4 regions of the Trichocoleus sp. FACHB-6 genome follow, and region 1 is predicted to be linked to each of the others. Evidence: predicted binding sites of a transcription regulator. Region 1 holds the regulator's gene; each other region holds the start of a gene.
What was found. Region 1 encodes NtcA, which controls nitrogen genes in cyanobacteria. Its sites were predicted from a motif close to TTTGTANNNNNNNNTACAAA; they were not measured.

Region 1 (7,574 bases):
ACGCCACCGAGAGATAGGGAGCTAAAGATGCGCCTCCGGTCATGGGTGCAGAGATACCCAACAAACTTTTGAGTGAACTGAGTCCGAGGTTGGCCAGCAATTCGCTGGCACTAATCCCGCCCATAGTCAGGGCAATTTTTTGCAGCAATCCCACAGCACCAGTTTGAGTCATGGGAATACCGTAGAGTTTGGATAGAGTGAGAATCATTGCCACATCAATGATGGCACCAGAGAGGAGGTCAACTACCGTTAGTGGGTTGAGAGCGATCGCTACCGCCTTCGCCATCACCGACTTCCAGATAATCTGATTGGCACAATCATCCCGAATTTGCATTTTACGCTGCACCAGCTGCTCATTCACATCATCGGCATACAGCATAGTATTAAGAGCCACCAGCGACTTACCTTCCCGGTGCAAAATTTCGAGGATTTTCAACTTCAAATCCATAACTTGTGGCGTTCCCGGCTGTCGCTGCACGGTTCTAGTTCCGTCAGGACGGCGCACAGCTTGCGCCACCAGAGGCGACGCCGCCACCATGACAATTTCATCCGGTGATAGCAATTCTCGCACTCGCTCATCCCGAATTTTATGGTAAATTGCTATCCGGTCGGCATCCGGATATTGGTCAATTTTGTTAAAAACCAGCAACATCGGTTTACCAACTTCCCGCAGTTGCGACAGCGCCTCAAATTCTACCTTAGTCATGTCGCCGGAAATGATAAATAGCAGCAAATCTGCCTGTCGGGCAACTTGTCGCGCTAAGGTTTCGCGGGTTTCTCCGTCTACTTCGTCAATCCCCGGAGTGTCAATCAGCTGAATCTGGGAATTGCCCAGACTTGGCAGCGTGACTCGCAAAACTTCGGAATTACTTTGTGCTTCAGGCTCATTTTCCAGTTGCCAGCTGGCATCTTGATGAGTGCGGGTGACACCATGAAGAGGCCCGGTTTCAAACACGTTCTTACCCAATAAAGCATTGAGTACGGAAGATTTGCCCCTTCCCACCATGCCAAAGGCGGCAATTTGGACGAGTGACTGATCTAACTTGTCCAGCATCGTTGCCAAGTCCTCAATTTCGGACTCCAGTCCTGCCCGTTCTTGGGAAGTAAGATCCAAATTGCCTACCAGGTCTCGCAGGGCGTTTTGCGCCTTTTTGTAGTTCAGTTCTGCCTGGATATCATCAAAGCTGAAAATGGCGCTGTCTAATTCTTGATCCAAAGCGCTGTAGTTCAATTGTGGTGAAGGTGACTGGTTGGAATTTGGGGTTGCGTCAGATGTTGAACGAGTCAAAATTGCACCTACTGTCTTGCCTGGAGTTACTCTTCTTTCATCCTAGTCACTGCCCGTCGAGTCTGGCACTTTCCATGTCTAGGGGCGTATTTGCTTTTGAGTTTTGGCAAATGCAAGTCAGCTGTGAGAATGATGTTATCTACACGTGCGTAGCCATAAGTTTAGTATTGTTGCTGAAATTTTGGCATTTGAATCAGCTGAGTGATTGTGAGTTCTAAACGTTTACCTCAAACCACTGCCTACGTCCGAATTACCCAATTGTCCTGGCAACAGGGTTTTCTGAAAGGGGAAGTTACAGCGGCGCAGTATGAGTGGCAGTTCCATTGGTGTTTCCGACAGGGGGAGTTGTCGGTCTCACCTTCTTTGGGACGCGCCCTAATTCTGGAACCATTAGGGCGGTTTTTAGAGCAGAAGGATTATCAGTTGGAGCCTGGGGGAGACTATGCCTTTACTATCAGGGCAGAACTTTAGCCAGTGGTCCGTTGATGATTACCAATTCCTGATTCCCAGCCGTAGTGCTTAGTTATTAGTTGTTTGTATTTTTAGGTACCTTTCGATGAGGAGGATGGCGACAATATCATCAATTGGTCGGGGTGGTTCGCGCAATCCTTTGGGGATGAGGCTAGAAAGGCCTTTTGGGGGATACATTTGCCAGTAGCGATCGCGTGCTTCTAGAGTGCTGTAGCGCTCATCTACCATGACTATCGGCAACGATGCAGGTAATTCTGTCTGAAGTTTCTTTTTCCAGGTTTTGGCTGTAGTTTGATCGCCCATTACCAGAGTAGCGATCGCGAATTGTTCGCACAAGTTTTTGATGATTGCGATCGCTTCTGGTGCTGGCACCACCTGATGATAATCCAGTATCAGGTCAAGTCCCATCACGGCTATACCACACTTATCGCGCCCTGGATCGAAACCTAAAATCATTTTAATTGGGAATTAGGAATTGGCAATTGGGAATTGGGAATTGGGAATTGGGGATTACATACTAAAAATTACCTCTCCATTCTGCACGACTACCAAATTCAGTTTCAGCGGCCCTATGAGATATGTATCTTCTGCCACTACCGCCTTGAGATCGATAGGCTGCTTGAACTTTTTTAGCTTCTCAATAAAGCGAATCAGGCTGGTAATTCGACCGTCGCCTACCTGAATTGTATCGTTCAAAATTCCAGCTCGATTGGCTCGGAACTGAGATGCTCCCAAGAGCAGATCGATCTGCTGCCGGATTTGTTGGTCGTTCATAGTTGAAGGGTCGGCAGATGTTGCGGCGATGATATCACCACCACTGAACACAATTTTATTCACTGTCGCGTCTGCAAAGACTTGTACGTCTTTTTCGCCTTGGACGTAGTTGCCAGCCGAGAAAATTCGCACCAGGTAGGGGCGACCATCTTTAATTTGGTTAAGCAGTTGGTCTACCTGGGCTTGGGTAATTTGCACTACGCGCTCATTCACCATCTTGTTGTTATTGTTGTTACCAGGTCGCGTAGCTTTCATTGCTGTGCGATTTGCTTCTCGTAAAAGCTGATCTATAACCTGACGGGCGGCGGCGGGATCGACAATGCGGAAGACACCAAAAGCCAGAACTTGACCGCGCTGGAGCGCGACGTTACCTTGACGCAAGGCTTGATAGGATTGGTAATACTGTTCCAGGTCTGCTACTTCCTGCTCTAGGGCAGCTTGTTGTTTTTCTATTTCCTTGAGGCGAGTTTCGCGCTGGGCAATTACTTGATCTCGTGCGGAAATTTCCTCATCAAGTTGGGCGAGGGCTGTGTCTCGCTTGGCGATTTCTCGATCGCGTTGGTCAATGCTGTTTCTCAGGTTGGAAATTTTTTGATCAAGTTCCGCCAAGGCTTGGTCACGAATGGCAATTTCCCGATCGCGTTCTGTGATGGCTTGGTCAAGCTTGGCAATTTCGCGATCGCGTTGAGTAACTTGGCCCTTGAGTTGGGTAATTTGAGCCTTTACGCGATCGCGCTGCTTGATTAGTTCCTGACGTTCCCCTTGGAGTTGTTGAATTTCCGAACGTAGATTTACCGCTTGTCCAGAAACATTTTCCAGCTGTTGCTGGGTTTTCTCAAAGCTAGCCGCAACGCTTTTAAGTTCGCGCTCTGTCTTACTCAGTTGTGCCTCTGTCTGGGCTTGTCTGCCTAGTGCTGCCGCCAGAGACTTATTAATGGCATCCAGACGCTTCTGGGCGGCTTGCTGCTCGGTGCGGGCTAGTGAGAGTTCGTTTTCAGTTTGTTGTTTCTGGGCTGCAACTTTGGAGAGTTCGCTTTCAGTTTGTTGTTTCTGGGCTACAGTTTCGTCAAGCTCCCGACGAGCGGTTCTGAGTTTTCGCTGAATTTCATCAACTTGAAACACGCCTGTGCGTAACGGCTTGCTGGTGGCAAATAGGATCGTCAGGGTTGAGGCGGAAATCATCAAACCTGTAAGAATTGTAACTAAGACCGCAGTTTTCTTGGGACGCAGATTGAACAGACTCAGCCGCGCTTTTCCCACGCGAGTGCCAATGCGATCGCCCAAGGTGGCGATCGCACCACCCAATACCAAAATCGATAAAATTAAGACCAGCGCACTGGTGGCCATTTTCCAGCTTCAGCTATCACCTCTCAAGCTTAAGCATAAAGGCTTTTTTATGATAGACGCTGGTACTTCAACTATTGATTAACAAAAGCTGACAGTGCAAAAGATGTTTTAGGTGAACTGCTGGCTCAAAGCTACCGGGTTATGAACGGTAATTTTTTTCTTATTGATAGAAATCATTTTCTCGGAGCGTAAATCTCCCAGTAACCGGGTGACTGTAACTCTTGTGGAACCAATTGCTTCTGCGATCGCTTGGTGAGAAAGCTTCAGATCAACTGTAATTCCATTGGGGCCTGGAACGCCAAAATCTCGACAGAGAATCAACAAAAAACTCACCAATCGCGATCCCATATCCCGGTGCGCCAAAGTCTCAATCATCATCTCTGTTTGCAAGATCCGCGATGAAAGCCCCCGCAGCATCAACATCGACAATTCTGGATTATCCTTGAGCGCTTGCTCCACCTGTTCAATTGGTGCTGAAAGCAACTCCACAGGCGTAAATGCTACTGCGTGATAAAATCTGTCTGACCGATTCCCGGTAATCAACGACAGTACGCCAAAGACGCTGTTTTCTCGCAGCAGCGCCACTGTAATTTCTTCCCCAGCTTCGTACACGCGAGACAGCTTCACAGCTCCTTTGAGCAAAAAATATACCCGTTCAGCCGGGTCTCCGGGGAAAAAGATAGTTTTGCCCCGATCAAAGGTTTCCACCACTGGCGGAAACGCCCCACCTCCGATTTGACGGAACACAGCTGCTAACGGTCTATCTTGCGTCACTACCACTTCCTTTATCCTTATTGCTGCCCTAGAAACTCTTCTGGGAATTACAACCGACTGTGAGAAATTTCTGACTTTAGACACTGATAAACTGACTCTTAGGCAGTTTTTTGTGCTGCTTGATACATAATTTTAAAGTTCTTTTATCCTCCAAGTTTTTCCAAGTGCCTCAACCCCACGGCGCAAATCAGACTGTTAAGGAAAATGTCTATATCTTGACAATACCTGTTTGATAAGCTGGGATGCAGTTTGAGTCATGTTGAGTAAGCTTCGATCCGGACGCAAGCTATCTTAATTACCGCCCTAAATCGGATATTCTCTAATATTGCCTTCAAAATTGACATCATGCTAGATTTATCAGGAAAAAATGCCCTAGTTACTGGCATTGCCAACAACCGCTCAATCGCTTGGGGTATTGCCCAGCAGTTACACAAAGCTGGTGCAAATTTGGGAGTTACTTATCTACCAGACGACCGAGGACGCTTTGAGAAGAAAGTCGCCGAATTGGTAGAACCTCTCAACCCCAGTTTGTTTTTACCTTGCGATGTTCAGAATGATGACCAAATTCGTTCTACATTTGATGCCATCCGCGATAAGTGGGGCAGGCTAGATATTTTAATCCATTGTCTTGCTTTTGCCAACAAGGACGATTTATCAGGTGATTTTAGCAACACCACTCGCGCTGGCTTCACCCAAGCTTTGGAAATTAGCACCTACTCGTTAGTTCAACTGGCTGGGGCGGCGAAACCACTGATGACAGAAGGCGGCAGTATTGTCACGCTTACTTATTTGGGCGGCGTTAAGGTGATCCCCAATTACAATGTCATGGGCATTGCTAAGTCTGGCTTGGAAATGAGCGTGCGTTATCTAGCCTCGGAGATGGGGCCTGCTAATATTCGCGTGAATGCAATCTCAGCTGGGCCGATCCGCACTCTAGCATCATCGGCGGTGGGTGGCATTCTGGATATGATCCATCATGTTGAGGAAGTAGCACCACTGCGGCGAACTGTGACTCAGACAGAAGTAGGAAATGCTGCTAGTTTCTTGTGCAGCGACTTGGCAAGTGGGATTACGGGTCAGGTGCTGTATGTAGATGCTGGGTACGAGATTATGGGAATGTGATGTAGGGGCTGGGGATTGGGGACTGGGGAAAGAATCTAACTTACCCCATTCCCTAGCTCGATAGCATAGAATAATAAACTTACTTGTTTCTTGTTAGTGAGCATCTGCTATGCAGACAAGCGATCGCGTTTCCACCACTCCGCACCTTGAACAATTTTTATCACCTCGCACGGCTACGGTTGCACGTAAGACGGGCGAAACTGATGTCTTGGTGACAGTAAACTTAGACGGGAATGGGACTTGCAACGCCAATACGGGCATTCCCTTTTTGGATCATATGCTGCATCAAATTGCCTCTCACGGGCTGATTGATTTGGATGTAGCCGCGAAAGGGGATTTAGAAATTGATGACCACCACACCAACGAAGATGTGGGGATTACGTTGGGAATGGCGTTCGGGAAAGCACTAAGCGATCGCAAGGGAATTGTTCGCTTTGGTAATTTCCTCGCCCCCTTAGATGAGGCTTTGGTGCAGGTGGCGTTAGACTTTTCTGGTCGTCCTCACCTCAGCTATGGCTTACAAATTCCCACCCAGCGAGTCGGGACTTATGACACTCAGCTGGTGCGAGAATTTTTTGTAGCGGTGGTGAATCATAGCCAGATGACGCTGCACATCCGACAGTTGGATGGGATTAATTCGCACCACATTATCGAAGCGACCTTTAAGGCGTTTGCGCGTAGTCTTCGTATGGCTATGGAAATCGATCACCGTCGTGCTGGTACGATTCCCAGTTCCAAAGGGGTTTTGTAGGTTTTCAGGGGATAGTTCAGTTCGGGAGAATTAGCTTAGGTTGCGATCGCGCTTCGCAAGAGTGAACTTTCTCCTGCATCTACTGGGTATTACTTGAGGGGATTGGCAATATAGCCATACTTGTTGCCAATTTTTACTTTCGCCAACCCTTCAGAAAAAGGCAAAGCGCTATCAAATTGCGGCTGGATTACAAACTTTCCAGTTTTATCAACATAGCCCCACTTGCTGCCCCTTTTTACAGATACCAGCCCTTCAGAAAAGTCATAAGTGTTATTAAATTGCGGTGCAATCACAATGTTTCCCGCCTTGTCGATATAACCAATCTGATCTGCGATCGCTATCCCCGCTAGTCCTGTGTAAATGCTACCAGCCCAATGAAATTGGGGCGCAATCACGAAGTCTCCCGTCTTATCGATATAGCCCCATTTGTTGTCAATTGATATCGCCGCTAACCCTTCGGAAAAAGGTTTAGCTTCATCAAATTCTGGTGGAATTACGACCTTCCCTTGCGGATCAATATAGCCCCACTTTGCGCCAATTTTAAAAAGTGCTATTTCTTCGGAAAAAGATTCAGCCGAATCAAATTTCAGGGGGATTACGAACTTGCCACTCTTGTTGATATAGCCGTACTTACTGCCCATTTCTACCGCCGCCAGTCCTTGGGAAAACGGCTTAGCTTCATCAAATTGCAGTGGAATAACGATTTTCCCTGTCTTGTCGATATAGCCATACTTGCCGCCTATCTTTACTGCTGCCAGTCCTTGGGAAAACGACTCTGCTAAATCAAATTTCGGCTGGATTGTGAAGTTACCACTTTTATCAATATATCCCCATTTTCTGCCCATTCTTGCTGCTGCCAGCCCTTGCGAAAATGACTCTGATAGGGAAAATTGCGGTTGAATTACGAAGTTGCCACTTTTATCAATATATGCCCATTTCCCGTTTATTTTGACCGCTGCCAGCCCTTGCGAAAATTCATTAGCTGAATTAAATTTTAGCGGGATGGCTATTGGCGAATTAGTTATCCGTTCTATAGTTGCTCCAGAC
Region 2 (7,574 bases), on a different contig from region 1:
TTATAATCCAATACAGTTCACTGAAAGCTAAAAATCCCAACCATAGCTAGGGAATGTTGAACAACGTGAAACCCAACAGCACTCATGAATTCCTTGGGTTTCCTGATCACCCAACCATTCCCCACAAACTAATAAGGGTTATAGGATACCAACAGCATCCGTTCCAAGGGCTTAACTTACAATTAATCTTGAGATAATAGAAAAGTTGCAACTATTTTGATGTTTTTGTTAACTCATATCTTCCACCTGCCCTAGCGTTTTTATTTTGATGCCATCCTTCCCCCCGTTGCGGAGGGGCTGAGGAGGTAAAAAACTTTTCCTCAAACCGAAATTGGTGGAGAAAAAGTTTCAGAGTAAGCGTTTGACGGCAGATACTCAGATGAATCCATCTGGGTTGGAACGGGTACAAGTTGCACCGCACAGGCTTTTAACTCTGGTTGCAGGGATTGAGGACAAGAGACTGGATGGGTAAGGGCGTTGGCTTCTGCCTTGTCTGCCCAAAGAAAGCCCCAGTGTATGGGGACAAAGACAGTTCCAGGGGAAATTGTCTTTGTGACTTTGGCTGGAAATCTGGATGTACCGCGACGACTTCGGACTTCCAGCAAATCGTTCTCCTGAATACCCAGCTTTGTAGCATCGCGCGGATGAATCTCAATAAAGGGATTCGGGTGCATCTGGCAAATTTTCTCAATGCGTCCAGTACGGGTTTGAGTGTGCCAATGTCCGTAAAGTCTGCCAGTAGTGAGGACAAAGGGATAGTCTGGATCTGGTGGTTCTGCTAAACCCCGTGAATGATGGGCAACAAAACGCGCCCTTCCATCAGGGGTGGAAAAACGGAAATTTGTATACAGCCTTTTCACCGCCTTGGGTAAAGATTGCAGTTCTTTTTTGTCCGGTTCGGGCCATTGTATAGGGCCTTGTGCTGCTAATCGTGCATGACTGATGCCAGTTTGTTCGCAGACGCGATCGCGTGTCAACTGCACAAATTCCGCATAAACTTCCGCTGAAGAAGTAAAAGCAAACTGTTCAGCAAATCCCAAGCGACGACCGACTTCTGCAAAGATTTCCCAATCTGCTCTCGCCTGTCCTACTGGCGGACGGAAAGCTGGACAAAGCGTTACTACTCGCTCAGAATTGGTCATCGTGCCAGTTTTTTCGCCCCACTGCGCTGCTGGTAACAAAACGTGAGCAAATTCGGCAGTTTCTGTGGGATAGTAAGCGTCTTGATAGACAGTAAAAGGCGAAGTCTTAAGGGCGGCTTTTGTCCGTTCCAAATCCGGCATACTCACCGCTGGGTTAGTCGCCGCAATCCACAAAAATTCTACTTCTCCTATCTCTAGTCCAGTAATAATTTCCCAAGCGCTGCGGCCGGGAACTGGCGAAATTTGCCCAGGTTGTAATCCCCAAAACTGCTCAACTTCAGTTCGGTGCTGCTCATTTTTTACCAAACGATACCCAGGTAAAAGATGCGCCAAACCGCCAACTTCCCTTCCTCCCATCGCGTTCGGCTGACCTGTCAGCGAAAAAGGGCCGCTTCCGGGAAAGCCAATTTGACCAGTCATGAGGTGCAAATTGATCAGACTGCACACTTTGGCGGTACCTTCTGAAGACTGGTTTAAACCCATTGTCCACATAGACAGCACACGCTTCGATTCAGCCCAAGCTTTTGCAGCTGTTATCAAGTCATGGATGGAAATTCCGCATCGTTCAGAGACAACTTCCGGCGGATAGTGCTGAATTACCTCAGTGTAGGATGGAAAACCTGTGGTGCATTCGTCTATAAATTCAATGTTGAGGCGGTTCCAGCGCAGCAACAGATAACCAATACCATTGAGTAGATCAATGTCTGTACCTGGTCGAATTGCCAGATGCAAATCTGCGGCTTCAGCTGTAGTGGTACGGCGCGGATCGACCACAATCATTTTGACATTCTTGTTTTGCTTGTGGTGTTTCCGCAGTCGGTTGAAGATAATCGGGTGACATTCTGCCGCATTGGAACCGATGATAAAGGCACAATCTGTTAATTCCAGGTCTTCGTAGCAACAGGGGGGTCCATCTGAACCCAAGCTGTAATAATACCCGGCTGTGGCGGAAGACATACACAGACGCGAGTTGGTATCAAAGTTATTAGTCCCCAAAATACCTTTAAAAAGTTTTTGGGCAAGATAATAGTCTTCCGTGAGGAATTGACCGGAACCATAGAGGCAGATTGCATCTGCACCAGAGGTGTCACGCACAGTTTTAATGCGACTTGCGATCGCATTTAAGGCTTCGTCCCAAGAAGCGCGACGGAAAGGTTCATCCAGGGAATCGCGCATCATTGGATACATCAGTCGATCTTTACTGATAGACTCTGTAACTGTGGCTCCTTTGACACATACCATACCCTGGCTCGAAGGATGAGCGCGATCGCCTCGAACTTTCCAGACAGGATTGCCTTTACTATCTCGATTCGTTTCCCGATTAGCTTGGGCTGGCGGCGAAACTTCTAAACCACACCCAACACCACAGTAAGGGCAGAGCGTTTTGATTAAATCACTCATATTCTTAGTTATTTGTTATTGGTAATTAGTCATTGGCTAATGGCTAAGGGCAATTAAGAATTACCTATTACCCATTAGCAACAAACTAATGACTAAGAACTAATGACTGCTTCGGTTTTGCCCCAAAGTGTTCAACCAACAAATCTCGCAGCACTGGCTTAAGATCGTCACAGGGAATCGATTTCATCACCCGGCTACCAAGTTCAGCTTCATAACCTACTTTCCCGCCCATCCAGATATCGACGGCTTCGACGACTTTGCCATTCTTGCGTCCTTTTGTTCCCATCAACCCAATATCTGCCACTTGCGGTTGACCGCAGGAATTGGGGCATCCCGTCCAGTGAATTCGTATTGGTTGAGGTAAAGTTAATTCGGCTTCCAATGCTTTTACAAAAGCCAAAGCGCGGTTCTTGGTTTCTATTAGTGCAAAGCCGCAGAATTGACTCCCCGTGCAGGAAACTAACCCGCGCATCAAGTTCTCTGGATTAACTGAAAAACGTTCTAAAATTGGTTCTTTTAAAAACGCTTCCATACGAGTATCGGGGATATTGGGAATAATTAAATTTTGCTCAACTGTAAAGCGAATTTCCCCACTACCATACACCTCGGCAATTCTGGCTAAGTCAAACATATCTTGGGCATACATCCGACCGACGGGAATATGTAAACCCACAAAGTTTAATCCAGGTTGCTTCTGTTTATAAACTCCGATGTAATCTTTCTTTTCCCACAGGAATTCATCTTTTTCAGCAGCCGATTGCAGAGGTAGAGTGCCACCAACTTCACCAAAGCGTTTTTCTATCTCTTCTCTAAACTTCTCAATTCCCCATTTATCAATCAGATACATCAGCCGCGACTTTTGCCGATTCGCCCGCAGCCCGTGGTCGCGGTAAACTTCTAAAATGGCTCGGCTCAAAGCCACCACGTCTTGTGGTGGAACCCAAGCATTCATAGGAACTGAAGCTTCGTAACGTTTGGGTGAGAACATCCCGCCGACGATGACATTAAAGCCGATGGTGTCGTTTTTGTAGGCTGGGATGAAACCGATATCGTTAAGTTCGGCGTGAACTGAATTGTCACGACAACCTGCGATCGCAATATTAAATTTTCTTGGCAAATTCGTAAACTCTGGATTCCCTTTCCCCATATTAGTGATCATGTCCTGCACCATGCGACACAATCCCCGCGTATCGATCAATTCATCTGGATCGATTCCTGCTAAAGGTGAACCCGTAATATTGCGAACATTGTCCACGCCAGACTGAACCGATGTTAATCCAGCTTGTTCTAATTTTCGGTAGATATCTGGTACATCTTCAAGGCGTATCTGTCGCAGTTGAATATTTTGCCGTGTGGTGATATCGGCGTTTCCCTCATCTCCGTAATGCTGCACAATTTCAGCCAAAACCCGCATTTGGTAAGCACTTAAAATCCCATTCGCCAGCCGCATCCGCAGCATAAATTTGCCTGGTGTCACTGTGCGGTAAAACAAACCCAAAACCCGCAACCGATAGTCTCTATCGGCTTCTTCCATCGCTTCCCAGCCAATCTCTGCTAAATAGTCTAGTTCTTGCTTTAATACCAGACCATCTTTTTCGGATTTAATCCTTTCAAATTTGTTTTGGGTTGGTGTTGCTTCGCCTGCATTTGTCAAATTTTCAGATGATTCGACGGTTGCTGGGGAGCCGTTCGCTTCCACCTGAGCTTTACCTACCTTTCCTGGTACTTCGGTTGCTTCCGTCATAAGTTTTAGCCTCGTTGCATATTATGTCTCTAGCGAGCGCACGACTCGCCTCAACAGCTATTTATCGGACAATCTAGTCAGATTTTTATCTAACCTTATGCCCTCTTATGCCAGGAATCGGTAGACTTTGTTACAGAAGATGCCTATTTACCCAGAACCCCACCTTTTGAAATATTTATAATTTTTTAACTCTTTCTTTTGGAAGATTGCTAAAACTCTCTTTAGAGGTGTGCTTCTTTTCCTCAGCGCCCTCAGCGGCTCGGCGGTTCGCTTTTCCACCAAAAAGGACTAATTTTTCACAAATTTATACCAAGCTAAACTCGTGAAGAAAAAGCCGGAGATTTAGTGTCACAACGCAAATAACCTCCCTCAGATTTTTCGGCAACAACAGGTACAAGTTGCACTGCACAAGCCTTTAATTCTGGTTGCAGCGAGTCGGGACAGGATATGTGATGAGTTAGGGCATTAGCTTCTGCTTTGTCTGCCCAAAGTGCGCCCCAGTGCATTGGGACAAAGACAGTTCCGGGGGAAATTGCTTTTGTTACTTTAGCTGGAAAACGAGATGTGCCGCGACGACTTTGCACTTCCACCAAATCATTCTCCTGAACATCTAAATTGGCAGCATCGCGGGGATGAATCTCAATAAATGGATTCGGGTGCATCTGCTTGATTTTATCAATCCGTCCCGTGCGGGTTTGGGTGTGCCAATGGCCGTAAAGTCTGCCTGTAGTGAGGACATAGGGATAGTCTGGATCTGGTGGTTCTGCCAAACCGCGTGAATGGTATGCCCCAAAACGCGCCCGTCCATCAGGCGAAGGAAAGCGCCCATCTGTATACAATCGCTTCACAGCCGGGAGTCTAGATTCCTTTTCCTTTGGGAGGGGCCATTGTAGCGGGCCTTGTGCTGCTAGTCGTGCGTGACTGATGCCACTCATATCGCAGACGCGATCGCGTGTTACCTGAGCATATTCGTCATAAACTTCAGCTGAGGTAGAGTAAGGAAATTTGTCGCCAAAGCCCAGCCGCCGTGCTACTTCCACAAAGATTTTCCAATCGGCTTTCGCTTCACCGGGAGGAGTACGAAACGCCTTACATAAAGTGACAACTCGCTCAGAGTTAGTCATTGTCCCAGTTTTTTCGCTCCACTGCGCCGCAGGAAGCAAGACGTGAGCAAATTCGGCAGTTTCGGTGGGGTAATATGCGTCTTGGTATACCGTAAAAGGCGATCGCATTAACGCTGCCTTAGAACGTTCTAAATCGGGTAAACTCACAGCAGGGTTAGTTGCCGCAATCCAGAGCATTCCGACATCGCCAGTTTCCAGACCCGTGATGATGTCCCACGCCGCCAAACCTGGAACAGGCGAAATCTGTCCAGCGGGAAGTTGCCAAAATTCTTCTAATTCGGCACGATGTTGGGGATTTTTTACCACTCTATAGCCTGGTAGGATGTGGGAAAGTCCCCCAGTTTCCCGTCCACCCATCGCGTTTGGCTGACCTGTCAGGGAAAAAGGGCCGCTCCCCGGTTTACCAATCTGAGCAGTCATTAGGTGCAGATTAATAATAGTCCGTACCTTGGCAGTCCCTTCCGAAGACTGATTCACGCCCATCGACCACATAGACAGCACCCGCTCAGAATCAGCCCAGTAGTGAGCAGCTGTTTCCAGTTCTTTTACGGATATGCCGCACCGTTTGGCGACAACTTCCGGCGGATAGTGCTGAATCACCTCAGCATAAGCCGGAAAATTGGAGGTGCATTCGTCAATAAAAAAAGTATCAATTCTGCCCCAACGCATCAACAGGTGGGCGATACCGTTGAGTAAATCAATATCAGTCCCTGGTTTTATCGCTAAGTGTAAATCTGCTGCTTCCGCTGTAGTGGTTTTTCTGGGATCGACCACAATCATTTTCACCTTGGGATTTTTCTTGTGGTGTTTCCGCAGGCGGTTAAAAATAATTGGGTGACATTCTGCCGTGTTGCTACCGATGATAAAGGCACAATCGGTTACATCTAAATCTTCGTAGCAGCAGGGAGGGCCATCGCTTCCAAAGCTCTGAGAATAACCTGCCACGGCGGAGGACATACACAGCCGCGAATTGGAGTCAAAATTATTAGTACCCAGACACCCTTTAAGGAGTTTCTGAGCAACATAGTAATCTTCTGTTTGCAGTTGTCCAGAGCCATACATACAGACGGCTTCTGGCCCTTGAGTCGAGAGAACGGTTTTAATCCGACTCGCCACGCGATCTAAAGCTTCTTCCCAGGAGGCGCGGCGGAAGGGTTCGTCTAGGGAGTCGCGCACCATTGGATAGAGGAGCCGGTCTTTGGACAGAGACTCGGCAACGGTTGCACCCTTGACACACACCATACCCTGACTGGAAGGGTGAGTGCGATCGCCCTGCACTTTCCAGATGGGAGTTCCTTGACTATCCCTATTTACTGCTTTACCTGGTTGTGCTGGAGGTGAAACCTCCAGTCCGCAACCAACACCGCAGTAAGGGCAAAGGGTTTTTGTCGTGTCAGTTGTCATTAGTCTATAGTTTATTGCTAATGGCTAAGCAGTCCTAGTTTGATGAAAAAAACGAACTGCTGAGGCGCAGAGGGCGCAGAGTAAGAGAATTTACAACTCCTGCAAGGATTGCTATTAGCTATTAGCCATCCATCCTGCAAATAGCCAATGACTATTCATCGTCATGAGCAAATCGGTTATACAAGAAGTCTAAGGCGTAGTTACGCAAGTTGTAGTATTCAGGATTTTCCATAATCTGGGCGCGGTTGCGGGGACGGGAGAAGGGAATATTCAAGATTTCGCCGATTTTAGCTTTTGGGCCGTTGGTCATCATGACTAACCGATCTGCTAGAAACAGCGCTTCGTCGATGTCGTGGGTAATCATTAAGACTGTTACCCGATGTTCCCGCCAAATTGTCAGGAGTTCTTCTTGTAATTCTTCTTTGGTGATGGCATCTAATGCGCCGAAAGGCTCATCTAAAATCAGAACTTTGGGGCGTATGGAAAGGGCGCGGGCGATCGCTACCCGCTGTTTCATCCCGCCAGATAGTTGCGTTGGCTTTTTGTCAGCGGCTTCGGTGAGTCCCACCATCGCCAAATGTTCTTTGACGATGGCGACTTTTTCTTTGTGGGGTTTGTCTGGGAAGACGGAATCTACTGCCAAATATACGTTATCAAAGGCAGTCATCCAGGGCAGGAGACAATAGTTTTGAAACACCATCATCCGATCTGGGCCTGGTTCGCGAATTGTCGCAGTTTGCAGGCGCACTTCCCCATGAG
Region 3 (7,574 bases), on a different contig from region 1:
CGCAAGCACACACGCCGATGATTTCAGAACCTTCCCGCTGTACCAGAGTTGCTAATTGTTCTACTTCTGGCAAAGTAGCGGGGAGCAAAAACGAAGCAGTGCTGGGTTCGATGGAGATACTTGTGCCAACTCGCAGCGCCAAAACAACCCGTAGTGTTACCCACTCCTCTAAGGATTGAGCCAGACATTCCAAGTAAAATCCATTTTCGGTGTATGTTAATTTCAACATTGCCTGGTATCTCCTTTACTCAGAGTGAGTGTGCTGTTCGCGCCAAAACTGTTCGGCAAAGGCAACAGCAGGGTGCATCGGTGCTTTTGGCTGGGTGCGAAGTGGCATTCCCGCTTGTAGGGGAGTGCGATCGCCTTTACGTTGGTTACACTTTTCGCAGGCTATAACTACGTTATCCCAAGTGTGTTTTCCGCCTTTTGATAAGGGAATGACGTGATCTATCGTCAACTGTTTCGTGTTACCGCAGTATTGACAGGTGTGATGATCTCGCCGCAGCAATTCTCTACGATTTACCGGGGGAACCCGCCAGACTCTCTCTGCGCCAGTCACCGTTAAGCGGATTTGTTCTGGCACATCGATAACTATGCTGGGCGATCGCACTTGCCAACCGGCTGCATCGCTAAAATTTAGCGGTTCGGCTTTACCGCTGATCATCAATGCGATCGCTCGTTTAATATTCACCCGGCTCATCGGTAAGTAATTCTGGGAAAATACCACTACCGACCTATTTAACACCTCAGTTGCGCTTGTCACGACTTGGCTCCTCATACAATTAACCCCCGCCTCTTTTTCTTAGAAGCGGGGGCTGGAAAACTGCTCTTGGGTCTTCTCGTCCTATATTGGTACAGTCACTTTTTGCCTGTACCTCCCGCTTTGTTTATTTATCTGTGGTTCTGCAAACCGCAGACTACCACCATTTTTGCCATCCAAATTTTTTTCATCAATCCCGCAGGAATCTCCCTGTAAGCCATAATCGCCCATAAATCGAAACTCCACGACAATAGCCGCCGATTCCCAACTTGTTTGGGCGTTCGGATGGCAGGTTGACATGGAGCGGGTAGGTATGTGTCTCACAGGAAAGCTTTTTGAAGGTTTTAATTTGAATGTGACTTTCAATATACTACACTTGTATTACTATGTCCACATCTTTAGGAGAAAAAATCATGCGTACCTTACCACGCACCTCGACAACAGAAATGGAAGTCACCAGCATACGCCTAGAAAGGGAACTCAAGGAAGAACTCAAAGAACTCGCAGGACATCAAGGATATCAAGCGTTGATTCGAGATATCCTCTGGAACTACGTGCAGCAAAAATCCGATGAGTATAAACCCAAATTTTCCCGGTCTGATATTCGAGCCAGCGTTCCCGCCACAGCGCAGCAGGAAGAACGCTGTGTACTGACAGGCAAGTTTATCCGACAGCATGAGCCAATGCTGTTAGGATACACAACACATGGGGATTTGGTGCCGTTAAGTGTCGAGAGTTTAGGATCGAGATAGGCTTTTATTTGGTTCAAAAAGCTACATAAAAAAGCGATCGCGCCTTTCCCCAATACAAAGGAAAAAGTGCGATCGCTCCAAAAAGCAAGTGGAAGGTTAGAAGGTTACAGGTTATAACCTCCAATCCTCCATCTTCTAAGCTTCAATCTTCTAGCTTAAACATCCTGTTCGCTCAAATCGCGAGTCATATGGTCAAACGGCTGATCTACAAATCCAGTATTTTCCACCCCAGCCGCTGCTACCTGCTGCTTCACAATATCCTTCATTATCTGGATACCGCGCACAGTCGGGCCAATAGGCACACCCAAGGAATTGTAGGTTTCCCGCAGACCTTGTAGCACTCGCTCATCCAGCACATTCGTATCACCCGCGACCAACGCATAGCTGGCATAGCGCAGATAATAGTCCATATCCCGCAGACAAGCCGCATAACGGCGAGTCGTATAAGCATTTCCACCCGGTCGAATCAACTCCGGCAATTCTTCAAATAGCTGGGAACCAGCTTGCTTGACAATCGATGCTGAATTGGCATTGATTGCCGCAGCCGCTTGGACTCGTGCCGTACCTGTCTGAAAATAAGACTTCAGCGAATCGACGGCATTACGATCCAGGTAACGACCCGAAACATCGTAATTCTTAATCAGGTTTGTGATTGCGTCCCGCATGATATTACTCTCCCAACAACAAGCTCTATAGATGATTTTCTATCACTCAGGGTGCTGTTGCCTACCCACTACCAACGTTGTAGTTTACAACACTCAACACTTCCCTGAGCATATTCTCATCTATTAAGCATCCCACAGTGTTGATGCGTGCGGTGCTTTCTTAGTGGGCAACTTTTGGAAGAGAGCAACTGCGATATGCCAGCGACCTTGTGCTGCTGTTTGGAGACTGGGAAGCTTGCGATCGCACTTTCCGACTCCCCACTGCTTTCAACCAGCTGACATTCATACCTGCTGCTGGCACCAATGTCAACTCTTCTGGATAGCGTGGTTGAGGATCATTAACCAACCAGATTGGCGGCACCATCATCGGGTCATATTCAGCAATAATATCTACAACCCCAGGACGCTGCTTTAGCTCTACCCGCGTTCCTGATTGATACTGTAGTGCTTCTTGCTGGTCAAAATCCTTATTTAATTTAAACACCACGCTTCCCCCGCCTAAAAAGTAGCTTTTGATACTGATTAATTATAATTATGATGCACATAAGAGATATTTGTAAATTTTGCTACAATTTTTAACTTTTTTCAGATTAGTGGCAAATCAGCACTCGTAATTTTGTATACTACGATACAAATTATCCGGAAACCTATCTTTAGGATGTTTCAGTACAAGCATTGCCTTCTGTCGGAAAATTGCTTGCCCTCGATCCAAGTTTTCCCCTTGACTTGGCGATCCACCACCCCTGATGATCGTTAGACCGTTTTTTTTGGCTTTCCAGATTTGAGCCAGCATAGAAATTAAGGAGTCCGCCAAATGTTCCAGAACCCGCAAGAGTTCCTAAATTACGTTAAAGAAAAAAACATCCAGATCATTGACCTAAAGTTCATCGATATGCCGGGTATCTGGCAGCATTTGTCGGTGTATCAAAACCAAATCGATGAAAGCAGCTTCACCGAAGGCGTACCTTTCGATGGCTCAAGTATTCGAGGTTGGAAAGCCATCAACGAATCAGACATGGCGATGGTGCTTGATCCAACAACTGCCTGGATCGACCCGTTCATGGCAGAGCCAACTTTGAGCGTAGTCTGTAGCATTGTCGAACCCCGGACAGGCGAACCATACAGCCGCGACCCCCGGACGATTGCCCAGAAAGCAGTAGATTACTTAATTTCTACCGGAATTGGCGATACCGTCTTCATCGGCCCAGAAGCTGAATTTTTCATTTTTGATGATGTTCGCTTTGACCAAAACCAGCATGAAGGCTATTACCACGTAGATTCCATCGAAGGGCGTTGGAATTCTGGTAAAAAAGAAGAAGGTGGCAACCTCGGTTACAAGCCTCGCTACAAAGAAGGTTACTTCCCCGTTGCCCCGACCGATACCTCCCAAGATATGCGGACGGAAATGCTGCTGACGATGGCAAAGTGCGGCGTGCCAATTGAAAAGCATCACCATGAGGTTGCTTCGGGCGGTCAGTGCGAACTCGGTTTCCGCTTTGAAACTTTGATCAAGGCAGCTGACTCTTTGATGACGTATAAGTATGTGATCAAGAACGTTGCCAGGAAATATGGCAAAACCGTCACCTTCATGCCGAAGCCAGTATTTAACGATAACGGTTCCGGGATGCACACCCACCAGTCTATCTGGAAAGATGGGCAACCGCTGTTTGCAGGCGATAAGTACGCTGGTTTGAGTCAAATGGCGCTGCATTACATTGGTGGCTTGCTCAAGCACGCACCCGCACTGTTGGCGTTGACTAACCCCACAACCAATTCTTACAAGCGCCTAGTCCCCGGCTTTGAAGCACCCGTAAACTTAGCTTACTCGCAAGGCAACCGTTCCGCCTCCATCCGGATTCCTCTATCTGGCACCAATCCCAAGGCGAAGCGCTTAGAGTTCCGTTGTCCGGATGCCACCAGCAATCCCTATTTGGCTTTTGCTGCGATGCTCTGTGCTGGTCTAGATGGTATCAAGAACCAAATTGACCCCGGCCCTTCCCTGGATGTTGATATCTACGACCTCAGCCCCGAAGAGTTGAGCAAAATTCCTTCCACCCCAGGTTCTCTGGATGCAGCACTCGAAGCACTAGAACACGATCACGCTTTCTTAACTGAACCGGGTGTGTTCACAGAAGACTTCATCAATACCTGGATTTCTTACAAGCTGGATAACGAAGTTAACCCAATGCGGTTGCGTCCTCATCCTTACGAGTTCGCCCTCTACTACGATTGCTAATTTTCTCGTTCTCGTTTCCAGTCTCCGACCGGGAACGAGAAAACCAAATCTAAAGCGCCACTCTGACGGGTGGCGCTTTTTTTTGCTGTCTCACCAAGGACAGATCGAAACTGAAAAAACTGAGCTACGATAAAAAATGTATCTTTACAAAACTAAATAAACCTTCTCATCGTTTTATACTCATCCCAAGTTAGAAAGCGCAAATCTTCAATCGCTATGCAGTCCACCTCCAAAATTGACCAATTAATTCCCATTCCTGACAATCTCGCCAAGCTGACCTATCAAACTTTTCAGCAGGGAAAAAGTTACTTTGGTCTAGCTCATAAAGCCTTAACTACACAGCTGCTGAACCTAATCTCTCCTCGTGTTGAGATAAAAAGTAAACCTGTTCCGCCAGAAGTTATACCCAAACTTCAACAACGGATGAATCAGATTATCGAAGCAGACTGGCAGGATGCCGAACGGGGCGTATATCCCCAGAGTGTGCTGTTTGATAATCCTTGGTCAGATTTTTTCCGCTACTATCCCGTGCTTTGCCTGGATACGCTGCAAATTTGGCAGCGCGCAAATCAGAAGCGTTATCAAGAGTTTTCGCCAGACATTGCGATGGATGGTTATCCTAGCTACTATCTGCAAAACTTCCATCATCAAACTGATGGCTACTTGAGCGATTGGTCAGCAAATCTGTATGATTTGCAGGTGGAAATTTTGTTTGGTGGCACAGCAGATCCGATGCGGCGGCGCATTCTCGCTCCGTTGAAGCAAGCACTAAAAGCTTTTGATTCAACTCCACCACAACAAATTCGCATCCTTGATGTGGCTTGCGGAACGGGTCGCACTTTGAAGTTAATTCGCGATGCTCTGCCGAAGGCATCCCTCTTTGGTGTAGATTTGTCGCCTGCTTACTTGCGTAAGGCAAATCAACTGTTGACGGAAAATCAAGGGGAATTGCCGCAACTGTTACAGGCGAATGGGGAAGAGTTACCTTATGTGGATAACTATTTCCATGCGACAACGTCTGTTTTCTTGTTCCACGAGTTGCCAGCGGCGGCGCGTCAGCGGGTGATTGAGGAATCCTTCCGGGTGACGCAACCGGGAGGAGTGTTTATTATTTGCGACTCGATTCAGATGAGCGATTCTCCAGAATTGAAGCCACTGATGGAAAATTTTCACGAAATGTTCCACGAGCCGTATTACAAGCACTACATCACTGATGATTTGGTGGAAAGGTTAGATAAGGCTGGGTTCACGGACATTACCACTGAGGTTCACTTTATGAGCAAGTATTTGATCGCGAGAAAGCCACTGGTATAACGATAGTCTCGCACTATGGTTGTCTCCTGGGGACGCGATCGCTTCCTTCTCTAGCGTTCCCAGGCTCATCCTGGGAACGAGTTATGGGGAGGGGAGGTATGAGGCTCGCCCATTCAAATTTCAGAAACTTAAAAAAAACTAATCTATTGGGGTGTCCTCAAAGCGTCCCTCTAGACGATAGAGTTGGTCTAAGCAAACCGCAAAACTCATAAGCAGAAGGTTTTATGACCACCAAACAGCCTGCTACCGAAATTTCCACTCAAGGACTTTCAACAGAGGATCTGATTACCAACGAGCAGATCGAGGATGCAACGGCAGTGAATTATGTAGATGTGATTCAAACTGTCATCTCCAGCTTGGATCAGGACGACACCGCGATGGTGAGTCAAGGCGAGGAAAATAAATACCTCTGGAAGTTTAAGTACGGTACTGCCGAAGTGTTTGTGCAACTCACTGGCATCACCGATGATGATACGTTTACAGTTTGGTCTAATGTACTGAAGCTACCTGCCAAAAACGAAGCGCAGTTAATGCGGAAACTACTGGAAATGAACTGGTCTGAAACGTTTGAATCGCATTTCGGTATTGTAGACAACCAAGTTGTTGTGCTTTCGTCTCGCACTGTGGCAGAGCTTTCTCCGGGAGAAATTTCCCGCGCTATTACCATTGTGGCGACTATTGCAGATAACAACGACGAACCTTTACAGGCTGAATATGGTAGTTAGTCATTAGTCAGTGGTCATTAGTCAAAAGCTAGTAGCTAATTGGTAATCTCAAAAACAAGATGGCAATTAGCTACTACGAATACTTCAATGGACAACTGACTAATGACTAATGACAACTATTGGCGTTTGATTCCCTTGCTGCAAGCGTCAGGTTGCGTCCAGATGGCTATCGACCGATGGTTATTGGAGCAACACCAGCTGGGACGGCATCCGCCAGCTTTGCGCTTTTATACTTGGTCTCCAGCGGCAATCTCGCTGGGGTATCACCAACTTCGATGGCCTGCATCTTGGCAGCAGCTAAATGCAGGTGGTGTGTTGGATTTGGTGCGTCGTCCGACTGGCGGACGCGCTGTGTTGCACCAAGGCGATCTCACCTATATGGTTGTTACTTCAGGGTTGGCTGGGAGTCGCCTGAAGGCGTATGAGGCAATTTGTGAGTTTTTGATTCAAGGATGGCGATCGCTTGGCTTAGACTTACACTACGGTACAGCTGGGCGTGGCTACATTCACAATCCGAATTGTTTTGGCACCGCCACTGGTGCTGATTTAGTTACTGTTGATGGTTATAAGTTGATTGGTAGCGCTCAACTGCGGCGAGGCAATGCTATTTTACAACACGGTTCGATGCGTTTGTCTCCGGATGCTGAGTTGTTTAAGCAGGTGTTTGGCGAAGTTATGACACCGATAAAGTTACCCTTTTCTCAGCAGGGAAATACGCTGATTCAAACTGTTGTGGATGCCCTAACTGTAGCAGCGGGTAATTGTTTCGGTGTTGAGATGGTGATGCAGCCTTTATCTGATGCAGAGTGGCAAGAAATTTTAGCGCACTCCAGTACAGATGTTATAGAAAAAAAGTAAAGTTATGAATCTCCTACGCCGCACAATTGTAATTGTGGGAACAGCTACTGTGTTGGCTGGACTACCTTTAATTATCTATGAACCACTACAAACACCTATTAATCACATGAGTGCTGAATACTTCTATAAACAGGGAATGGAAAAGGCTGGCATAGGGGATTATGAAGGAGTAATTGAGGATTTACAAAAAGCGGCGATACATTAATTATTGGCAAAAATTTGTATAATTCGTTAATGATTATACAGCAGCAAAAAATCATCTAA
Region 4 (7,574 bases), on a different contig from region 1:
CCAATCGTCAATTAACTCTGGCAGTTGGTAGCGGCGGACTGGCCACCTTCAGCACCTACATGGCTGCTTCCATCTGGGTAGACTCAGATAGCCCCTGGATTGCAACTGGTGCGATTCTTCAAGGCTTAGGCACCCTGTTAACTCTCATTTTGTTGGTGTGGCAAATTATTAGTCGTCAAGTGAATCGCGAAGAAGGTAATCTGAACCATCTGTTAACGGAACTAACAGAGGTTGACCCCCTGAAGCGTTTGCTTGCAGTTCGTCAACTGAGCGCTTTAGTAACAGATGCTCGGTTAGAGCGCGATCGCAAACGTACCATCGCCGAATATTTTCGCCTGATGTTGAGTCGAGAGCCGGAAGCTGTCATCCGCGACGCAATTCTTGATGGTCTGCAAGAGCTGGAATCACAGCAGCTAACTAAAGCCAGTCAGCCGTTAAAGATACCCATCACTGTGAAAAGCTCTGCCAGAAAATTAAGAATTAAAAATTGACCGGATGTGCAACTTTTTCTTAGCTCCCCAATTGTCCCTTGGGTTGGGAGTATCACACTATAAAGAAAGTTGCACATGGCTTACATCGGGGATGCTTCACTTTTAATTTTCAAACTTGGGTTCAGCTTTTTCCACTGAAGCATCGTTGATTCCCAAAGTTAGCTCTAAAGGTGTCTGGGAAGGATATGCCTTCACAACCTCCCGATAAACATCGTAATTCGTCGGCAACGTCACCGTCTGGTTGCCAGAGCGATAGGTGATCTGGTAGTCCACATCTCGCAACAGACCAGGTGTACTTGTCTGTTCGCCTGGTTGTTGTCGCTGTTCAATTTCATCCAGCGTCGGTTGTGGCGGGAGAGCCGCCCACCAAAGTTCCCGCTCATGAGGGCCAATAACCGCTCCTTCTGGTTTCTCGCCATTGCGGTTGAGCAAAGAAGTAGAGCCAAAAGTTTCTATTCGCTCTAGATTGCGGCTGGGATTAGTAAAGTAGTGAACTTTCCAAGTAAAAGTAGTCCGCGCTGTTGCTTCATACTGGCTGGTAGTTACAGTGCTGCACCCAGCAAGAGCAACCAAAAGAAAAAATCGTGTGACGGTGGCAAAAATTTGCTTTTGTTGTAAAAATTGACCTTTAAGACTCACTGTATGCTGACACCAATTTAAAAGACTAAATGCAGCTGGCTCCGCTATTTCCTATTGTGTACCGAATTCTTCAGCCTGCCTTTCCTAACTGTCTGTGGTCGGGTGCTGCAAATTCAAAAGCGATCGCTCTCACCTTTGATGATGGCCCCCATCCTCAGTACACCAGAGAGCTGTTACAAGTGCTAGACCGCTACAGCATCACTGCTAGTTTTTTCTGGCTCGGTGCCTGTGTCAACCGTTACCCAACAGTTGCTAAAGAAGTCTACGACCGGGGCCACTGGATTGGATTACACGGATACGATCATCGCGCCTTTCCTAAACTCAGCCCAACGGAACTCCAGCAAAGTATAGAACACACCCAACAGGCAATCCAAAAAGCTTGTCAACTAGATTCACGCTACATCCGAGATATCCGGCCCCCCAACGGTTTGTTTACACCCCAAACCTTAGATTTATTGCACCAGTGGAACTATCGACCTGTCATGTGGAGCGTCGTCCCGGAAGACTGGGTGCGTCCAGGAATTTCCCTGGTCGTAGAGCGGGTGCTGCGGCAAGTTCGCAATGGTTCAGTGATTGTTCTGCACGATGGCTACTACGGTGGACAAGACGTAGCCCAAACCACTAGCCAGCTAATTCCCCAACTATTGCAGCAAGGATACCAGTTTGTCACCATTGATTTTTTGTGGCAACAAGCCAAATTGAGTGGTCAATGCGGATTTTGCAATATATATTGATGTTTTAGATGTCACATTTAGTCCCAGTTGATTAGAATGACTGAATAGAATTCAGCCATTTGTCTCAACCGCTGACCTATAAAGCTTAATAGTATGGAGTTATATTTGAGCTTAACGTAAGATAAAAGGACAATTTCTCGTAGTTTTGGCTTGCACGTTCATTACTGCTTAGTGCTATTGTCGCCAATCCTTTGACGCTGGAAAAGCGGCCAATTGATAGAAAGGCAGCGAAAAACTGGCTTGTTTTCTCAAGAAAGCGAGTAAGTAAGAGCAAATCCTGTAAAAATTAGTTCAAGGAGATGGGCTGCATGATGGGTGCATCAATTCCAATTGCATTATCCATTTGGAAAAGCTCGCCAGACATTAATTTCATATTTGCAGGATTAAATAATCAAAAAACGTGCAATTTTTGTAAGAGAGGCTACAATCGGAAAGGTCTTGAACATATCCAGCATTAACACCTACCCCAACGCTTTTAAGTTCGCCCTGGCGTTGCGAGGAATGTATTCTCTCTTTCTCTCACCTAGTCAGTGAGCAACCTTTGAATGCTGGCAAACTATACCACTGACTAACTTGTTTGTAGATTAACCACACCATCTTCTGGTCTTTAACTGAAGGAGCATGAGGAATTAGGCATGACCCAGGCCAACGACGTACTCGAAATCATCATTCAGCCTGACAGCGAAATGTTAGAGCTATTAATTGACGAAGAAGCGGATCGAGATGAAGAATTTGTAGACGTGGCACCGGATGAAGAAGACGGTAAGCCTGGTAAGGTAGCCAGATCCCGTCGTCGGGTGCAAACTAAAAAGAAGCACTATACAGAGGATTCGATTCGCCTATATTTACAAGAAATTGGTCGGATTCGCCTGCTACGCGCCGACGAAGAAATTGAACTTGCTCGGAAAATTGCAGATTTGCTGGAATTGGAACGTTTACGCCAGCAATTGATCGAAAATCTAGAGCGGGAACCCCAAGATATAGAGTGGGCTGAAGGGGTACTGAAATCTGAGCGAGTCTGGGAACAACTTACTACTCAGTTAGGAAGAGAACCAGAACAAGAAGAGTGGTCTAAAGAGGTTAAAAAGCGCCTACCAGCGTTTCGACATCGCCTCTATGTAGGTCGCCGCGCTAAGGACAAAATGGTGCAGTCAAACCTGCGTTTGGTGGTTTCGATTGCCAAGAAATATATGAATCGCGGGTTATCTTTCCAAGACTTGATTCAGGAAGGCAGTCTGGGATTGATTCGCGCCGCTGAGAAATTCGACCACGAGAAAGGCTACAAGTTTTCAACTTACGCTACATGGTGGATTCGTCAGGCAATAACCAGAGCGATCGCTGACCAATCTCGCACCATCCGCCTACCTGTTCACCTCTACGAAACCATTTCTCGCATCAAGAAAACCACCAAACTCCTTTCTCAGGAAATGGGCCGCAAACCCACTGAAGAAGAAATTGCTACGAGAATGGAGATGACCATTGAGAAACTGCGTTTCATCGCCAAATCTGCCCAATTGCCGATATCCTTAGAAACGCCAATCGGCAAAGAAGAAGATTCTCGACTGGGAGACTTCATCGAAGCTGATGGTGAAACCCCAGAAGATCAAGTTTCCAAAAATTTGCTCAGGGAAGACTTAGAAAGCGTCCTCGATACTCTCAGCCCCCGCGAACGCGACGTTTTACGTCTGCGCTACGGCTTAGATGATGGACGCATGAAGACCCTCGAAGAAATCGGTCAAATCTTCAACGTCACCCGCGAACGAATCCGTCAAATCGAAGCGAAAGCCCTCCGCAAGTTGCGCCACCCCAACCGCAACAGCATCCTCAAAGAATACATTCGCTAAACAATAGCTTTGAGCAAATAGGGTGGGCATTGCCCACCCTATTTTCTTAGCTTTTTTTTCCTAACAATAACTCTACAGATATTCAAAAACACCATATTTTATAAAAAAGCTGGATATTTCCGAAGAAACACCCAGCGAATTGAGATTGACCGAGGTTAAGAAGACTGAAAAATTACATTAAGCCCCAGAAGTGAAGTACACCTTGACCACTGGTGAGTTCAATAATTACAGCAGCGAGGAATCCAATCATCGCCAGACGACCGTTCCAGTTTTCAGCTTGAGGGGTAAAGCCAACCTTCGTTACATCGTTGCGATCTTGAGTTTGCATAGTTTTATACTGACTGGAATAAAATTTGGTTACATTATGTAAATTAATGTAACTAAAGATCGGCGATCGCGCAACAATCTGCTCCGCTTGCGGATGAAAATTGACTTTGGTGCGAAAATATAAGGCACTTGGGCCTGCTTCCGTCACACTCTTGCAAAATGATATGTCGCTAACCGCCGCCAAACTGCTAAGCGATCGCTTAGATAATTATTATCAGCAGATTGCAGCAGTCATTCTCAACCGTCAAAATCCGATAACCGGGCTATTACCCGCCAGTACCGCCATTAACGCCCACGGCGACTATACCGACGCTTGGGTGCGAGACAACGTTTATAGCATTCTCGCGGTTTGGGGATTGGCGCTGGCTTACCGCAAAGTTGATGAAGATGGGGGACGCACCTACGAACTAGAACAAAGCGTGGTCAAGCTGATGCGGGGGCTGTTGTTCTGCATGATGCGCCAAAGCCACAAGGTAGAAAGTTTTAAACAAAGCCAATCCCTGCTAGACTGCCTGCACGCCAAATACAACACCAGTTCTGGCGATGTTGTCGTCGGCGATGACGCTTGGGGACACTTGCAATTAGATGCTACCTCCCTGTTTTTGCTGATGCTGGCGCAGATGACAGCATCCGGGTTACACATCATCTACTGCATAGATGAAGTTAACTTCGTGCAAAATCTGGTGTATTACATTGGTCGCGCATACCGAACACCCGATTATGGAATTTGGGAACGAGGAAATAAAATTAATCGGGGGAATCCAGAACTGAACGCAAGTTCGGTGGGAATGGCAAAAGCCGCCTTAGAAGCAATTAGCGGGTTGGATTTATTCGGGGTACGCGGTTCTCAGGCTTCGGTTATCCACGTCTTACCTGATGAAATCGCTCGCGCCCGGATGACGCTGAAATCCTTGCTGCCAAGAGAATCTAGCTCAAAAGAAGTTGATGCAGCATTGTTGAGTGTAATTAGTTTCCCAGCCTTTGCGGTGGAAAATATGGAACTGGTGGAACGCACCCGCCAGAAAATTATTGACAAGCTGGAAGGACGCTATGGCTGCAAACGCTTTTTGCGAGATGGACACCAAACCGTTTTGGAAGATACCAGCCGCTTGCACTATGAACCTTGGGAATTGCAACAGTTTGAGCATATTGAGTGCGAATGGCCTTTATTTTTCACTTATTTGGTGCTGGATGGCTTGTTTCACAGAGACACAGAACAAGTTAAAGACTACCAAGAGTGTTTAGAGTCTCTGTTAATTGAACAGGAAGGTTTGGGGTTGCTACCTGAACTGTATTATGTGCCGAGAGAGAAAATAGAGGCGGAAAGGTTAAATCCTCACAGTCAGACACGTTTACCTAACGAAAATATTCCCTTGGTATGGGCGCAAAGCTTGTATTTATTAGGGCAAATGTTGAGTGAAGGTTTGGTGGCGGTGGGAGATATTGACCCACTGGGACGGCATTTAACAATGAATCGCAATCAAGACCCATTGGTGCAAATTGCCCTCTTAGCTGAAGATGAGGATTTACAGGCAAAATTGCAAGTTCAGGGCATTGCAACCCAAACACCAACGCAGGTGGAACCGATTCAGGTACGTCAAGCAACCGACTTGTCAGGGGTTTTTACTCAAATTGGTCGGAACGATAAACTAGGACTTACTGGCAGACCTGTAAGGCGGTTGCGGAGTTTAACGACATCGCGGGTTTTTCGCGTCCGAGGTGAGACGATTGTCTTTTTACCGTCGTTTTTGGATCAACAGCAATTTTATCTGACGCTGGATTATCATTTTCTGGTGGCTGAAATTCAAAGCGAACTGGCGTATATTCAGCGGAATTGGTCTGAGTTGGGTCGTCCGACGATGACGCTGTTGCTAACTCATGCGATGCTGGAAACTGGCTCTGAGGCGTTGCTGGAATTGATGCAGGAGCTGAAAGACGGTCTTTGCAATGGTGTCCGGGTAAAATTGGGGCGGCTGAATCAGCTGATGCTGACGGCGGGAACTCAAAGAATCGATTTTCTGCACGATTTTGAGTTTAGTCAGTCTCCAGTTCAAGATGCAGCTTTGCAATGCTACTACCTAGCTAGCCTTCCTGAGAAAAATGGTCCGTTGAACCATACTCAAGAATTTATGCTGGAGTGTGAAACGAATTTAGGATTATTACTCGACCGTCTGCGGGAGACAAATAATATCTACGAGCAAGTTGAGTGGTTGCATACCTTGGTGCGGTTGCGGGGGTTGGATTTTGACACGGGGTTCGGAGGCCCAGGCGTGCGGGTGACGGTGGCGGATTTGCTGGATGAAGTTTACGCTAAGGCTGGTATTTCTGGGCCTTCACCTTATTGGACGGTGGTGCGTCATGCGGCTGGGTTGCTGGATAAGGTGGATATCAGTTTGTCGGATGCGGTGACTGATATTCTGGTGCGGGGTAAGCAAATTACGGTGGGGAAGGCGTATAGTGAGGCATCGTTGATGACGCGCCCGATGTCGTATACAGAGATTATGGATAAGATTCGGGAGTTTTGTAGGGAAGATATACGCGATCGCGTCCTTACTCAAGAAATCCTAATCTATCTCGGTCAACTGATCAAGTCGGAACCCCAATTATTTGACGGTTTGTTGACGCTGCGAGTCGGATATCTAATTCTACTTTTAACTAGCGAATTAGCTCACGAGTTGCAAACATCTCAAGATGAAGCTTACGAAAATTTGATGCAATTAAGTCCGTTTGAAGTTAGGATGCGTCTGCGTCAAGTTTTGGCTGGATACGAAGGGATGAATCAAGTATTGTTAAGCCAAGAATCTTTGCACGTTAAACAGCAGGAGAAAGATATTGACTGGGTGGTGTCAGTAGTGGAACAAGATGAAGTAGAAGCACCCGCTGCTGGTGGTTGGTTGCGACAGCGACAGTTAGATGGGGCGTTAAATCGGGTTCCGAAAGATTTTTATCCCAGCGTTTGGCGATTACTGAAACACTGTAAGGGTTTGGTGATTGGCGATAAGTTAGAACGCCGCAACCGTTTGGATAGCCAGATGATTTTGTCAGAAATGACACCAGGAGAGAAGAATTTTGCTCTGCGGGTGGAACATTTGCTAAATAAGATACAGGTGCCGGAATACCGTAAAGTTAATATTGAGGCGTTGATGGAGTTGGATGCGATCGCGATCGCTAACCCCGGTTTACAAATTGCCGAATATATTGTGCTAGATGTGCTAATTGGTCATGCTGTCCGATTAGCTTGGCTAGAAAAGTTTCCGGAACACTCCGACCGTTACGATGAGTACAAAGCCGCCGCTTGGCGTGCATTTTATGGAACTTCTCCCCAGGAATGCGCCACTTTTATTGTGAAGGCGTTTAGATTCTTGACTCAATTTGGACAGGTTAGTGCTGCTTAAGAGTCATTTATCATTAGTAACTTGTGGAGTGGTTTAGATTTTTTACAGGAATGAACCGCGTTAGCGAAGCCTGCGCGGTTCATAAAAAAGGTAGATACGTCATAAAAACGTCTCTACAATCACAAATCAAATTCAAATAACCCG

Region 2: a site for NtcA is predicted at 4,405-4,424, ahead of H6F66_RS10940 (ferredoxin--nitrite reductase). Genes of this name have one in related genera too.
Region 3: a site for NtcA is predicted at 2,793-2,812, ahead of glnA (type I glutamate--ammonia ligase). Genes of this name have one in related genera too.
Region 4: a site for NtcA is predicted at 2,273-2,292, ahead of rpoD (RNA polymerase sigma factor RpoD). Genes of this name have one in related genera too.

The regions. Positions count from the first base shown of each region.
Region 1 covers NZ_JACJOY010000023.1:30,107-37,680, forward strand. The annotation lists gene H6F66_RS04295 (GTP-binding protein) at 1-1,231, opposite strand, end outside; gene H6F66_RS04300 (DUF3146 family protein) at 1,496-1,759, shown strand; gene H6F66_RS04305 (pre-16S rRNA-processing nuclease YqgF) at 1,808-2,215, opposite strand; gene H6F66_RS04310 (DUF3084 domain-containing protein) at 2,270-3,880, opposite strand; gene ntcA (global nitrogen regulator NtcA) at 3,989-4,660, opposite strand; gene fabI (enoyl-ACP reductase FabI) at 5,000-5,776, shown strand; gene hisB (imidazoleglycerol-phosphate dehydratase HisB) at 5,886-6,527, shown strand; gene H6F66_RS04330 (WG repeat-containing protein) at 6,617-7,574, opposite strand, start outside.
Region 2 covers NZ_JACJOY010000057.1:56,576-64,149, forward strand. The annotation lists gene H6F66_RS10935 (nitrate reductase) at 321-2,543, opposite strand; gene H6F66_RS10940 (ferredoxin--nitrite reductase) at 2,629-4,197, opposite strand; gene H6F66_RS10945 (nitrate reductase) at 4,602-6,815, opposite strand; gene H6F66_RS10950 (nitrate ABC transporter ATP-binding protein) at 6,967-7,574, opposite strand, start outside.
Region 3 covers NZ_JACJOY010000021.1:1,201-8,774, forward strand. The annotation lists gene H6F66_RS03585 (alr0857 family protein) at 1-229, opposite strand, end outside; gene H6F66_RS03590 (HNH endonuclease) at 245-763, opposite strand; gene H6F66_RS03595 (hypothetical protein) at 845-1,060, opposite strand; gene H6F66_RS03600 (hypothetical protein) at 1,174-1,512, shown strand; gene apcB (allophycocyanin subunit beta) at 1,668-2,177, opposite strand; gene H6F66_RS27520 (hypothetical protein) at 2,338-2,661, opposite strand; gene glnA (type I glutamate--ammonia ligase) at 2,992-4,413, shown strand; gene H6F66_RS03620 (methyltransferase domain-containing protein) at 4,666-5,727, shown strand; gene H6F66_RS03625 (YbjN domain-containing protein) at 5,952-6,452, shown strand; gene H6F66_RS03630 (biotin/lipoate A/B protein ligase family protein) at 6,555-7,310, shown strand; gene H6F66_RS03635 (hypothetical protein) at 7,315-7,515, shown strand.
Region 4 covers NZ_JACJOY010000027.1:54,614-62,187, forward strand. The annotation lists gene H6F66_RS05840 (hypothetical protein) at 1-491, shown strand, start outside; gene H6F66_RS05845 (hypothetical protein) at 594-1,094, opposite strand; gene H6F66_RS05850 (polysaccharide deacetylase family protein) at 1,160-1,864, shown strand; gene rpoD (RNA polymerase sigma factor RpoD) at 2,500-3,708, shown strand; gene H6F66_RS05860 (chlorophyll a/b-binding protein) at 3,881-4,036, opposite strand; gene H6F66_RS05865 (glycoside hydrolase family 15 protein) at 4,200-7,430, shown strand.